Regions from separate parts of the Ramlibacter sp. G4-7 genome, predicted to be linked through region 2. Evidence: predicted binding sites of a transcription regulator. Region 2 holds the regulator's gene; the other holds the start of a gene.
What was found. The regulator FNR, encoded in region 2, switches genes on or off when oxygen is low (the NO sensors DNR and NnrR bind a similar motif). The targets are predictions, from matches to a motif close to TTGATNNNNATCAA.

Region 1: AC3EGR_RS23895 (universal stress protein) is a predicted target of FNR. The motif match lies at 1,582-1,595, and genes of this name have one in related genera.

What each region holds. Positions count from the first base shown of each region.
Region 1 covers NZ_JBYNTT010000026.1:674-7,603, reverse strand. The annotation lists gene AC3EGR_RS23905 (xanthine dehydrogenase family protein molybdopterin-binding subunit) at 1-894, shown strand, start outside; tRNA gene AC3EGR_RS23900 (tRNA-Arg) at 919-994, opposite strand; gene AC3EGR_RS23895 (universal stress protein) at 1,080-1,523, opposite strand; gene AC3EGR_RS23890 (ElaB/YgaM/YqjD family protein) at 1,636-1,956, opposite strand; gene AC3EGR_RS23885 (hypothetical protein) at 2,084-2,257, shown strand; gene AC3EGR_RS23880 (DnaJ C-terminal domain-containing protein) at 2,266-3,192, shown strand; gene AC3EGR_RS23875 (chaperone modulator CbpM) at 3,176-3,556, shown strand; gene glgP (alpha-glucan family phosphorylase) at 3,553-5,244, shown strand; gene AC3EGR_RS23865 (formate/nitrite transporter family protein) at 5,210-6,139, opposite strand; gene AC3EGR_RS23860 (response regulator) at 6,262-6,678, opposite strand; gene AC3EGR_RS23855 (hypothetical protein) at 6,724-6,918, opposite strand.
Region 2 covers NZ_JBYNTT010000002.1:305,995-312,924, forward strand. The annotation lists gene tadA (tRNA adenosine(34) deaminase TadA) at 1-452, shown strand, start outside; gene AC3EGR_RS04410 (LD-carboxypeptidase) at 449-1,369, shown strand; gene AC3EGR_RS04415 (hypothetical protein) at 1,422-1,766, opposite strand; gene AC3EGR_RS04420 (universal stress protein) at 1,947-2,396, opposite strand; gene AC3EGR_RS04425 (response regulator) at 2,595-2,981, shown strand; gene fnr (fumarate/nitrate reduction transcriptional regulator Fnr) at 3,002-3,787, shown strand; gene AC3EGR_RS04435 (chaperone modulator CbpM) at 3,878-4,246, shown strand; gene AC3EGR_RS04440 (ribose-phosphate pyrophosphokinase) at 4,257-5,147, opposite strand; gene AC3EGR_RS04445 (hypothetical protein) at 5,327-6,208, shown strand; gene AC3EGR_RS04450 (TraR/DksA family transcriptional regulator) at 6,212-6,589, opposite strand; gene AC3EGR_RS04455 (hypothetical protein) at 6,900-6,930, shown strand, end outside.

The DNA.
Region 1 (6,930 bases), on a different contig from region 2:
CCGGACGGGCGCATCGCCCGCTGGGACACGCACGTGCGCAGCACCAGCCACAACATGCGGCCCGGCGTGGGAGGCACGCCCAATCTGCTGGCTGCCGCCGCGGTGGACCCGGCGCTCGAGCGCCAGCAGGATCGGGAAGTTCCGCAGGAGCGCGGCGGCGGCGCCACGCGCAACGCGCAGCCCGTGTACCAGGTGGGCGCTCGCGGCCTCTCGCTGGCCCTCGCCACCACACCCTTGCGCACGTCCGCGCTGCGTGCGCTCGGCGCCTTCGCCAACGTGTTCGCGATCGAAGGGATGATGGACGAACTCGCCTTGCGCGCAGGATGCGATCCGGCGCAGTTCCGCCTGCGCCATCTCGAGGATCCGCGAGCGGCGGCCGTCCTGCGCCACGTGCTCGCGCTGTGCGCCTGGAGCGGCCCCGGCGCCGCGGGCGATGCGTGCACGCGCGGCATCGGCCTGGCGCGCTACAAGGGGCGCGGCGCCTGGTGCGCCGTGGTCGCCGAAGTGGTGCTGCAAGAGCGCGTGCGCGTTCGCCGCGTCTGGTGCGCCGTCGACGCGGGGCTCGTCGTCAACCCCGATGGCGCGCGCAACCAGGTGGAGGGCGGCATCCTGCAGGCGCTGAGCTGGACGACCCTGGAGGCCGTGCGCTTCGATGGGGCAGGCCCGGTGCGCTCGGGCTGGGATGCCTATCCGGTGCTGCGCTTCGGCGACGTGCCGGCGATCACCACGGAATTCGTCGGCGCGCACGGCAACGCCAGCCTCGGTGTCGGTGAAACGTCCCTGGGCCCGACCGCGGCCGCGATCGCGAATGCCGTGTCCGTCGCGATCGGACAGCGCGTCTTCGACCTGCCGCTCAGCCGCGAGCGCATGCTGGAGCTGCTTGCGCGCGCGTGAAGGAGGACAGGCGGGGGGAAATGGTGGCGCGGCTGGCGGGGATCGAACCCACGACCCTTGGCTTCGGAGGCCAATACTCTATCCACTGAGCTACAGCCGCAGTCAGGGCTATTGTATCGCCTCACAGCCTGGCATCGGGGCCGCTCGGGGGCCGACGCCAGGCGCGCGAACCCGGCACCGCCGGTTCAGCGCAGGATCAGCACGGGAATGTCGCCGTGGGTCAGCACGTGCTGCGTTTCGCTGCCCAGGAGCAGGCGCTTGAGGCCCTTGCGGCCATGCGAGGCCATCACGACCAGGTCGCACTTGTTCTTGCGGGCGGCCGAAAGGATCGCTTCGGCCACCAGGTCCGAGCGCACGGTGATGGCCTTGGCCTTCACGCCCGCCTGCTGCGCCGACTGGCCGACCTCGTCCGCCAGGGCCTGTCCGTGTTCGGCCCAGCGATCCTCGACGGCCTTCACTTCGGTCGGCGACACGGCCGCGCCGCCGTCGAAATAGGAGTTGCGGTAGCGGGGCACGACGTGCAGGGCGACGACTTCCGCTCCCACGGTGGAGGCGAAATCGACCGCGCTGCGGACGGCCTTCTTCGACAGCTCGGAGCCGTCGGTGGGGACCAGGATGCGTTTGTACATGGTGTTCTCCTGCGGATGCCCGCAGCCGATAGCGTAGGCAGCGGCCCCGCGGACCCGCTTGATGAAGGTCAAGCGGGCCCACGCCGGCGGCCGTCCCGGTGGGCGGATGGCGTCAGCGGCGCGCCAGCAGCAGGGCCACCAGCGCCCCGGCAGCGGCAGCGGCGCCGATCGCAGGCCAGGGGTTCTCGTGCACGTACTCGTTCACCGCGGCGCCTTTCTGTCGCACCTGGCCGCGGACGGCGCGCTCGGTGGCGTCCAGCCGCGCCTTTGCGCGCGCGAGGCTCTGCTCCAGTCGCGCGCGGGCTGCGGCGTAGCCCTGGCCGGCATCCTGCACGGCATGGTGCAGCAGCGCCTCCGCGTCGTCGACCAGGGTGCGGAGGTCGCGGGCGAGTCGCAGTTGCTCGGCCGCCGGGGTTTCGCTGGCGTCGTTCATGGAAGTTCCTTTCGTGGTGGCACGGGTTGCAGTCTGGGCTGGGTCGACTGCGCGCCACTTGCGGTGCGTCAAAGCCGGTGCCGTTCCTGCGGCTATGGTGCTTCCATCGCTTCCCTGGAGCACGGCCATGGCAACCCCTTCCTGCAGGCAGGTGCTGGTGCACCTCGATCCCACCCTTGCGAGCGGCCGGCGTCTCGCAGCCGCGCGTGAGATAGCCGGCCGCCTCGGCGCCGCCGTCAACGCGCTCTACGCGGCCACGCCCGCCTTCATCGAACTCCCCTATGCGTCGGAACTGGATTGAGGCAGGCAGTGAAGTACAAGGACTACTACGCGATCCTCGGCGTGCCGCGTGAAGCGGACGCGGACACGATCCGCAAGGCCTACCGCAAGCTCGCGCGCCGCCACCATCCCGACGTCGCCAAGGAGCCCGACGCCGAACTGCGCTTCAAGGAGGTGGGCGAGGCCTACGCGACCCTGAAGGATGCGGAGAAGCGGGCCGCCTACGACCGCCTGGGTGCGCATCGCCCCGGCGAGGAGTTCGCTCCGCCGCCGCAGTGGCAGGACCAGTTCGCGGGCGACGCGTTCGAGGGCATGGACCTGGCCGACCTGCTGGCGGCGCTCGGAGCCGGCCGGCATCGGCATGCGCGCGGTGCCGGGCCGGTGCCGCTGCGCGGGCGCGACTACGAAGCGGGCGTGCGCATCGGGCTGGAGGAGGCGCACCGCGGGGTCACGGTGAGCCTGGACGTCGCGCACGAGGACGGCACGCGCACGCTGGCGGTCACCGTGCCGCCGGGCGTGACCGACGGCCAGCGCCTGCGGCTGCGCGGCAAGGGCGGGGCCGGTCGCCACGGTGGGCCGGCCGGCGACATCTACCTGCACGTCGCGCTGGCGCCGCATCCCCTGTTCCGGGTCGACGGGCACGATCTGTACTTCGACCTCGCGCTGGCGCCGTGGGAAGCGGCGCTCGGGGCCGACGTCGAGGTGCCCACGCTGGACGGGCCGATGCTGCTGACCGTGCCCGCGGGCACGCCGGGCGGACGCAAGCTGCGCCTGCGCGGTCGGGGCCTTGCCACCGGGCATGGCGGGCGCGGCGACCTGTATGCAATAGCGCACCTGCAGGTGCCGGCCACGCTCACGCCGCGCGAGCGCGAGCTGTTCGAGGAGTTGGCCCGCGTGTCGCGCTTCGATCCGCGCGCGCTGGTGGACCGGGAGGAATCGCATGGCACCCGCGCCTGAGGACCGGACCCGCTTCGACGGGACGCAGCCCGTCGGCCAGCGCGAGCTCGGCGCCTTGTGCGGGCTGAGCGATGCGGAAGTCGAGGAGCTGGTCGAATACGGCAACCTGCAGCCGATCGCCGGCGAGCGGCTGTTCGACGCTGCGTGCGTGCCCGCCCTGCGCGCCGCGGTGCGCCTGCGCGCCGACTACGACCTCGACCTGTTCACCGCCGGCCTGCTGTTCGGGTTCCTGCGACGCATCGACGATCTCGAGCGGCAGGTCCGCTGGCTGCAGGCGCACCTGCCGCACGGGGTGCACGGAGTGCAGGACTTGCGCGAGGGGCCGGGTGGATGGCGCGAGCCGCACGGACACCTGCCGCAGTGAAGCAGCCGGCCGGGCAGGGCGCCCAGGTGGCGTACTTCTCGATGGAGATCGCCCTGGAGCCGGACATCCCCACCTACAGCGGCGGCCTCGGGGTGCTCGCCGGGGACCACCTGCGCAGCGCCGCCGACCTGCGCTTGCCGATGATCGGGGTGACGCTCCTCAGCCGTGCAGGCTACTTCCGCCAGCAGATCGTGGACGGCGCGCAGGTGGAAAGCGCCGACCCGTGGCAGCCCGAGCGCTTCGCGCGCCGGCTCGACGCGAAGGTGCGCGTGCGCATCGGGCAGCGCGACGTCTGGATCGTCGCGTGGGAATACGTCGTCCGCAGTCCGGGCTGCACGGACGACGAAGGAGTCCGCGTGCTGCTGCTCGACGCGGGCCTGCCGGAAAACGACGACGGGGACCGCGGGTTGACCGATCGGTTGTACGGAGGTGACGAGGGCTATCGCCTGCGCCAGGAACTGGTGCTCGGCGTGGGCGGCGTGCGGATGCTCGCGGCGCTCGGCATCGAGGTCGCCACGTACCACCTGAACGAGGGCCATGCGGCCTTCCTGGCGCTGGAGCTGCTGCGCGTGCGGCGCGCCCGCGGCGATCACGAGACGATGCGGGACTCGGCGGCAGCGGTCGCGGCGCGCTGCGTCTTCACCACGCACACGCCGGTCCCATCCGGCCACGACCAGTTCGACTACGCGCTCGCCCGCGACCTGCTCGGCGAGCTCTGGGACGAACCGGTCCTCAAGGAGTTCGCGGGGGCGGAGCGGCTGAACATGACACGCCTGGCGCTGAACCTGAGCGGCTGGGTGAACGGGGTGGCGCGCCGGCATGCGGAAACCTCGCGGGCCATGTTTCCGGGCTACGAGGTGCACGCCATCACCAACGGCGTGCATCCCTGGACCTGGGCGTCCGACGCCCATCGGGCCTTGTACACACGCCACATCCCGCGCTGGTGCCGGGAGCCCGAGCTGCTGATGCAGGTCGACCGCATTCCGGACCCGGAATTCGCCGGCGCCCATGCGGCCGCCAAGGCCGATCTCGCCGCCTGCGTCGCGCAGGCCTGTCCCGGCGCGCGCCTGTCGGCGGACTGCTTCACGATCGGGTTCGCACGGCGGATGACGGCCTACAAGCGTCCGGACCTGCTGTTCACCGACATGGAACGCCTGCGCCGGATCGCGCGCCTGTTCCCGCTGCAGGTCGTGCTGGCCGGCAAGGCGCATCCGCGCGATACGGAGGGCAAGCGGCAGATCGAGAAGCTGCATGCCGTCGCGCGTGAACTCGCGGGCACGCTGCCAGTCGTGTTCCTGCCCGATTACGGCATGCGGCTGGCGCGCCTTCTGGTGGCGGGGGTGGACCTCTGGCTGAACACCCCGCAGCGCCCGCTGGAGGCGTCGGGCACCAGCGGCATGAAGGCGGCGCTCAATGGCGTGCCCAGCCTCAGCGTGCTGGATGGCTGGTGGGTGGAAGGGTGGTCCGAGGGAGTCACGGGCTGGTCGGTCGGAACGGACGCCCCGCAGGAGGCGACGGAGGAGGCGTTCTCGCTCTGCGACAAGCTCGAACATGCCATCCTGCCGATGTTCCACGGCGATCGCGCCGGCTGGCTGGCCGTGATGAAGAACGCCGTCGCACGCAACGGCGCCTGCTTCAACAGCCACCGCATGCTCAGGCGCTACGCGCTCGAGGCTTACGCGCGTTGACGGGCGCGCCGCCGCCGTCCGGCGGCGCGGCCGCCTGCCACTGCGAAGTCTCCCCGTGCGCGGCCTCGGGCGGTTCGCGGGTGCCTTGCCGTCCGTAGATGAAGTGGTACGCCAGACCCACGAGGACGCTGCCGCCGACCAGGTTGCCGGCCGTCACGAACGCGAGATTCGCAGCCATGCCGGGCAGCGTCACCGCGGCACCGACGGGTGCAGCGTCGGCGCCCGACTGCACCAGCATGGCGAGCGGCAGCAGGTACATGTTGGCGATGCTGTGCTCGAAGCCGGCCGCCACGAAGGCAGTGATGGGGAAGACGACCGCGACGGCCCGGTCCACGACGCTGCGTCCCGCCACCGCCATCCACGCAGCCATGCACACCAGCACGTTGCACAGCACGCCGCGGACGAAGGCTTGCTCCCAGGGCAGCTGCTGCTTGGCCAGGGCCAGCCTGACCACTGTGCGGCCGATCGCGCCGTTGCCCATCTCGGTGTGGCCGCTCAGGTGCACCAGGAAGGCAAGGCCGACGGCGCCGGCGAAATTGGCGGCACAGACGACGACCCAGTTGCGCGCGACCTGCGCGGTGGTGATGCTGCGCTCGGCCCACGCCAGCACGAGGAGGTTGTTGCCCGTGAACAGCTCGGCGCCGGCGACGACCACCATCAGCAACCCGAGCGAGAACACCGCACCGGAGAGCAGCTGCGAGGCGGCGAAGCCCAGGGTGTCGTCGGCCCGCACGATGACGGCGAGCATGGCCCCCAGCCCGATGAAGGCTCCGGCCAGCACGCCGAGCATCACCAGGGGTGCGAGCGCGAGCCGGGCCTTCGCCGCCCCCAGCGTCTGGATGCGGTGCGCGATTTCGGCCGGCGCGTAGGCGTCGAATCCGTAGAGCTCGTTCATGTGCGTAGGGAATCCTATGCGCCACTTGCGCGCGGGACTTGACCTGCGGCAAGTGGAGCTCGCGCCGGGCGTGCACGTGCGCGCGCACGTGGCCGTGGTGGATCCGGCATGTCCGGTCCGGCCTACGCGGGTCCGCCCGGCTGGGGCGGGCCGGCATGGGGCGCCGCGGCAATCCCGTGCGCCTGCGCCACGGCCGGCGCGAGCTGGTCGAACTCGCTGCTCTTGTCGAGGAACGCGCACGCGCCCTCGCGCAGGTAGCGCTGGCGATAGGCCGGGCTTGCGTTGTTGCTGAAGACGACGAACGCAACCGCCGGCACCACGACCTGGACGGCCTTGAGCACTTCCAGTCCGGTGCCCCCTTCCAGGCGCACGTCCAGCACCACCACGTCGGGACGCGAGGCCAGGATGCCGCCGATGCACCCTTGCGGGGTGCGGCCCTCGCCGACGATGGTGGCGCCCGTTTCGACAAGCAGCGAACGGATGCGCTCGCGGACCAGGTCGGAGTCCTCGGCCAGGAAGACCTTCAGCGTTGGAACCATGCGCGAACTATGGTTCGCAGCCAAGGCGGGCCGCCTTGATCCGCCTCAACTGGCTGCTAAGAAACTGTCGCCGAACACGGGGTCCAGCAGTCGCAGGTTGCTCATGGTGATGTCCTCGCTGGTGGCTGTGGCAAGCGTGGCCGCGGCCACATGGGCAATGCAGGAAGCGGGGCGGCCGGCCGCCTTGATCTTTCTCAACGCGGCGCCGGGCCGATGCGGGGCGAGGTCCGACCCGGCCATGCGGGACCCGCT
Region 2 (6,930 bases):
CGCTCGGAACCGGCGACGCGCCGCTGCCCCCTGGTTTCCTTGCCTGGCGCGAGATGTGCGCGAAGAACCCGGACTTCGGTGTCGGGCGGCTGTTCGCGCGCGGCAACCCGCACCTGCGGCCGCAGGAGTGTGCCGCATACGACGCACCGTTCCCGGACGCCGGCCACCGCGCGGCGCTGCGCGCCTTTCCTGCCATGGTGCCCGACCATCCCGAAGCCGACGGCGCCGCCGTCTCGCGGCAGGCGCGCAACTTCCTCGCCACGCGCTGGGAAGGCCGCACGATGATGGCGATCGGCGCGCAGGACCCGGTGCTCGGCGTGCCCGTGATGCAGGCGCTGCGCGCGCAGATCCGCAACTGTCCTGAGCCCTTGCTGCTGCCGCACGCCGGCCACTTCGTGCAGGAGCACGGCGAGCAGATCGCCCGCTCGGCGGTGGGATACTTCCGGGCGTGACGCAACGCATCTACATCTTTTCCCCCTCGAGCGCCGTGCGCAACAAGGCCGCCGTGCGGCGCGGCATCGCGCGCCTGAAGGCACTCGGACACGAGGTCGAACTCGACCCGTCCGTGTTCTCCACGCACATGCGCTTCGCCGGGGACGACGCCACGCGCCTGGGCGCCATCGAGCGTGCCACCGCCAGCGGCGCCGACATCGCCATCATCACCCGCGGAGGCTACGGCCTGACGCGCCTGCTGCCCGCCATCCCGTACAAGAAGGTCGCCAAGGCGATCGACCGGGGCATGAAATTCGTCGGCCTGAGCGATTTCACCGCCTTCCAGAACGCGGTGCTGGTCGAAACGGGCCGCGTGACCTGGTCGGGGCCGGCCGTGGGCGAGGACTTCGGCGTCGAGGCCGAACCCGACGAGATCATGCAGGCCTGCTTCGAGGACCTCGCGAGCGGGCAGGGCGAGGGAGCGGGCTGGCAGTTGCCGGCCGCCGAGGGCTTCGCGCGTCCGATGCAGGCCAAGGGGGTGCTGTGGGGCGGCAACCTGGCGATCGTCTCCGCGCTCGCCGGCACGCCCTGGCTTCCCCAGGTCAAGGGCGGCATCCTGTTCCTGGAGGATGTGCACGAGCATCCCTACCGCGTCGAGCGCATGCTGACGCAGCTCCTGTACACCGGCGTGCTGCAGAAGCAGAAGGCGATCGTGCTCGGACACTTCACCAACTGGGTGCCGGTGCCGCACGACAAGGGCTTCAAGCTCAAGACGGTGATCGACTGGCTGCGCACGCAGGTCAAGGCTCCCGTCCTGACCGGGCTGCCCTTCGGCCACGTGCCGACCAAGGTGTGCCTGCCGGTCGGTGCCGAGGTGACGCTCGCCGCGGAAGGGCGCGACGCCCTGCTGTTCTGGGGCCACGCGCACGCGCACTGAGGCATGAAAAAAGCGCGGCGATGCCGCGCTGGTCGTCGGGCGCCGGAGGCCCTCAGTTCATCAGGGGGCTGGGGCGCGAGGTCAGGCTGCCGGGAAGCAGGCCCTGGAACATGCGCGTCACGCGCTGCACCTGCTGGCGGGCCCCCATCTCACCGTGCACGGTCGCCAGGGTGGCGAGCAGGTCGCCGCGCAGGTACCAGAGCGCCTGGACGTCGCTGGCATAGCGCACCCGGCGCGTCACGTTGGCGAATTGCCGGCCGCCGGCTTGCGTGAGCAGCGCCAGCATCGCTTCGCGGATGTCCTCGGTGCCCGAATCGAGCACGGACTCGCTCGGATCCAGGGGGTTGCCCAGGAGGCCATAGATGCTTTGCCGCAGAGTGCCTTTGAACCAGCGCATGTTGTTCCCACCGACTTGTATTGGCCTGTGACCGGTCCTGCCAAAGGTATGCCGGGCGGCCGGGGCTGACAAGCCTGGCAAGGTGACGGACTTCACGGAAGGCCGCCGGGCAAGGCGACCTATTCGTAACCGAAGGTCAACAATACGACCTAAGCGTGCGTTTGCCTGGCGGGTGTCGGCTCAGGCCGGCGGCGGGTCGCTGCGGACGGCCAGGACGGGCACCGGCGCCATGCGCAGAACCTGCTCCGCCCCGCTTCCCAGCAGGACCCGGCTCACACCGCGGCGACCGTGGGTGCCGACGACCACCAGGTCGGCCTCCCAGGACCGCGCCTCCGCCGCGATGTCTTCGCCGATGCGCGCCCCCGGGGCGTCCAGCAACTTCGTGTCCGCGGGCACGCCGGCGGCCCGGGCGATCTCCAGGGCGTCGGCCAGCACCTTGGCGGCCCCCTTCTTGCCGACATCCAGCAAGTCCACCACCGGCCCGTAGCCGGTGCTGATGAAAGCCATCGGATCGAGCACGTGCACCAGCCGCACGCGGCCGCCGCCCTCGCGCGCCAGCTGCAAGCCGGCGACCAGGGCCTTGTTCGAGGTGTCGCTGCCGTCCACCGGCACGAGGATGCGCTTGTACATGGCTTGCCTTCCGTTCGCATTGAGATCCCCCATGGTGGGACGACGCAGCGCGCGACCGCTTGATGCGGATCAAGCCAGGCGGCTAGGACGATTCCTAGGGACCCTAGTCCCGCGCGCCGCGGCGATTCGGACTCCTCCGAGCCAGCGATTCAGCCGGCTCCGATGTCGCGAATCCGGCCGGATGCCCATAGTGCAGGCATGACCCCGAACGGCTGCATCAAGGTGTTCCTCGCCGACGATTCGCTGCAGATCCGCGAGCGCGTCAACGCGCTGCTCGGGGCGGCCGACATCGCCATCGTGGGCGAGGCCGCCACGCCGGAGAGCTGCATCGCCGGCATCCTGCGTTGCCACCCCGACGTCGTCGTGCTGGACGTGCAGCTGGAAGGCGGCAGCGGATTGCAGGTGCTCAAGGCCGTGCGCCTGGCGGACCCGCAGGTCGCCTTCGTCGTCTTCAGCAACAACTCCGCCCCGGCCTACCGCAAGCGCTACCTGGGCGAGGGCGCCGTGAGCTTCCTGGACAAGAGCACCGAATTCGACCAGCTGGCCCGTGCCGTGGAAACGGCAGGGCGGCACGCGGTCCATTGAACAAGCCAGAAGGAGGGAACATGACCACCGCCACCGCTTCCGTCGCCACCATCCACTTCATCGACCGGGCGCACGCCGGCGACGCCGCCTGCACGCCGGCGCCGCTGGTGACGCAGTGCTCCAGCTGCCACCTGAAGGACCTGTGCCTGCCCTGCGGCCTGACGGGCAGCGACGTCGAGCGGCTGGACGGCCTGAGGTTCGCGCGCCGCCGGATCAAGGAGGGCCAGGCGCTGTACCACGAGGGCGACCGTTTCCAGTGCATGTACGCGGTGCGCAGCGGCACCTTCAAGTCCACCCTGAACCTGAAGGACGGGCGCGAGCAGGTCACCGGCTTCCAGATGGCCGGCGAGCTGCTCGGGTTCGATGGCCTGGCCTCGGGCAAGCACGCCAGCAGCGCCGTGGCGCTGGAGGATGCCGAGATCTGCGCGATCCCCTACGCCCACCTGAGCGAACTGGCCGCCACCAGCGTCGACCTGCAGCACGTGATCTCCCGTCTCATGAGCCGCGAGATCGTGCGCGAGCACAGCCTGATGATGCTGCTCGGGTCGATGAACGCCGAAGAGCGCCTGGCCGCCTTCCTCCTCAACATCTCGCAACGGATGAAGGCCCGCGGCTACTCCGCGAGCGAATTCCACCTGCGCATGTCGCGGGCGGAGATCGGCAGCTACCTGGGCATGAAACTGGAGACCGTCAGCCGCACTTTCTCCGCCTTCGCCCAGCAGCGCCTGCTGGAAGTGGACAAGAAGCACGTGCGGATCACGGACCTGGCGGGCCTGCAGCGCGCGTTCGACCTGCGTGTCCAGTGATCGGGGCGGCCCCCTGGATGGCGCGGCACGGCGTAAGCTGTGCCGGTGCGCGCGCGGCCTTGCGCGCCACTCCTGCGAAGGAGGCCTGCCATGGCCACTGAAATTCCCGACCTGACCTGGCTCGACCCGCTGCGCCGCATCGGCCAGGATGAACTCGCGCTGATCTGCAGCATGAGCACGGCGCAGCTGGACGAACTGGTGGAATACGGCTCGCTGGTGCCGGCGATGGGGGGGCCCGGCAGCCGGGAGTACAGTGCTGCCTGCGTGCCCCCGCTGCTCGAGGCGGCGCGCCTGCACTCCCATTACGACCTGGACCTGTTCACCGTCAGCCTGCTCCTGGGCTATCTGCAGCGCATCGCGCAGCTGGAGCATCAATTGCGCGCGCTCAACGTGCACGTCCCGCACCCGCACACCCTGCCGCGTGAGGGGCCTACGCCCTGGCGCGAGCCGCACGCCTGACGCGCGCGTTTCAGGCGGACAGCTGCCCGCGGAGGGCTTCGGCCAGCAGCGGGGCCACCGCGATGGCATTGGTCGCGTGCGGCACCGTGTCGCAGCTGGCAATGCGCGCGATGCCGGCGCGGTGCAGCATGTCGACCCCCGGGGGATCGAGCAAGGCATGCACGCCCACGCACCAGGGCCGGGCCCAGCCCGCCTCCCGCAGCACCTTCGCCGCGGTCGCCATGGTGTGGCCGCTGGAGATGATGTCGTCCACCAGCACCGGGGTGCGACCGTCGTGCGCGGCGCCTTCGGGCAGCGTCACCTGCACGTCCCGGTCGCCGCGGCGGACCTTGCTCATGACGACGTGCGGCGCGCCCAGCCGGCGCGCCACGTCCGCGACCCACTGCTCGCTCTCGCTGTCGGGGCCGACCAGGATCGGCCGCTCCACTTCGCGCCGCACCCAGGCGGCGATCGCCGGCGCCGCGGCGACCACGCGGGTGGGAATCGTGTAGATCGCGTCCAGGCTGGGCAGGCGGTGCAGGTGCGGGTCGATGGTGAGCAGGAAATCGACCGTCGAGGACAGCAGTCGCGCGTAGCTGCGCGAGGTGATCGCCTCGCCCGCCCGGAAACGCTCGTCCTGCCGCATGTAGGGTAGGTAGGGCGCCACCAGGCCCAGCTCGCGCGCGCCCAGCTCCCGTGCGGCGTCGGCGGCGAACAGCAGCGGCAGCGTCTTGTCATCGGGCCGATCGAGGTGCGCCACCAGCAGCACGCGGCGGCCGTCGACGCCGGTGCGCAGCCGCACGACACCTTCGCCGTCGGGGAAGCGGTGCAGCTCGAGCGTGCTGGCGCCGCAATGCAGTTGCTGCGCGAGTGTTTCGGCCAGCCTTTCCGCGCCGGGCAGGGCCAGGATGATGGTGTCCATGCGTCGTCTCCGCGCGCCACCCTGGGTGGGCGGCGCCGCAGGCGCAAGGTTACGCCAGTTCGCGGAAGCGACCGGGGGCGCGGCCGAAGTCTGCAAGCACAAGCCGGGAAGCCTGCCTCGGCAGGCGGGGAATTGCGTTTTCACACGTCGCCTTCGCGCGCAGCGCCTATCGTTGCGTGATGAACAAGAAACCCTGGATGGCGCTGCTCGCGCTCGCCCTGTCGCTTCCCTTGCTTGCGCACTCCGCGGGCGCGCTCGGACCCGCCGCGCTGCAGGGCCGCCATGCCGCGCTGGCCCCGGAACTGGCGAGCAACGCCTTCGGCGGCCCGCTGGTGCTCAAGTCGGAGCAGGCCTCGCGCCGCGTCGACGGCGAGGTGTATGCGATCCTCGATCACCCGTTCCCCAAGGTCGCGGCCGCGCTGTCGGACCCGGGCCAGTGGTGCGAGATCCTGATCCTGCACCTGAACACCAAGTACTGCCGGCGCGTGCAGGAGCAGGCCGGCACGACCCTGGACGTGCGCATCGGCAAGAAGGACCCGCAGTCCCTCGAGTCCGCCTCGCGCCTGGCCTTCAGCTGGCGCCCCCCGGTCGTGAAGCCGGACTATGTCGCCGCGACGCTGGAGTCCGGCGACGGACCCTACGACACGCGGGACTACCGGCTGCTGGCCGAGGCGGTGCCGCTGGACTCCAATCGCACCTTCCTGCACATGGGCTATGCGCTCAGCCATGGCCTGGCCAGCGAGCTCGCCATCAAGGTGTATCTGGGCACCACGGGGCGGGACAAGGTGGGCTTCACGCGCCTGGATGCGTCGCGGTCGGATGACGACGCCTTCGTCGGCGGCATGCGGGGCGTCGTGGAGCGCAACACCATGCGCTACTACCTCGCCATCGATGCCTACCTGGATTCGCTGGCGGCGCCGCCGCAGCAGCAGCTCGAGCGGCGGCTGCAGGCCTGGTTCGAGGCGACCGAAAAGTACCCGCGCCAGCTGCACGAAGTCGAACGCGACGCCTACCTGCGCATGAAGCGCGGCGAGGTGGAGCGGCAGGCCGCGGCGCGCTGAGCGTCAGCGCCTGGGCGCGGGCCGCTCGTGCGCGGCCTGGCAGCCGGTGCAGAAGGCGGTGGCCGGCAGCGCCCGCAGGCGGCGCTCGTCGATGCGGTCGCCGCAATCCGCGCATTCCCCGTAGGTGCCGGCGTCCACCCGCCGCAGGGCGGCCGCGATCTGTTCGAGTTCGTCGGCCGCGTGGGCGCGCGTCACCTCGTCGACCACGGCCCGCGTGTCCTGCGCTGCCATGTCCTTGAAGTCGGTCACCTCGCCGGGGGCGTCCAGCGTGATGCCGGCGACGGCGGCCGCTTGCAGCAGCCCCTGCAGCTCGCTTGCCCGCTCGCGCAGACGCGCCGCGAATTGCTGGACCAGCAGGGGAGAGGAGGCGCTCGGGTTCATGGCGGGGCCCGGAGGACGATGCCGTTCATTTTGGTCCGTCGACGGGCGGCCGCCTTGATCTGGAGCAAACGGCTGCGTCTGCAAGCCGCCGTCCATCGTCGTGCCAGCGACGTTACACGGACCAGCACGGCGCCTTATCGCTGAGTGCCCGATGCAGCAACTTTCGTGTGCCCGCAAGCTCGGCGCGGTAAGAGGCCGTAAAGGCGCCGGCAGGGGCTGGGAAGCCACGCGTCGATCCCAAAAATGGGAGGCACGGACGGCGAGATGGTCTTGCCGCCGCGACCCGATCCAGTACACACGGAGGTGAATCATGAAAGTGAAATCCATGGCGGCCGTTCTCG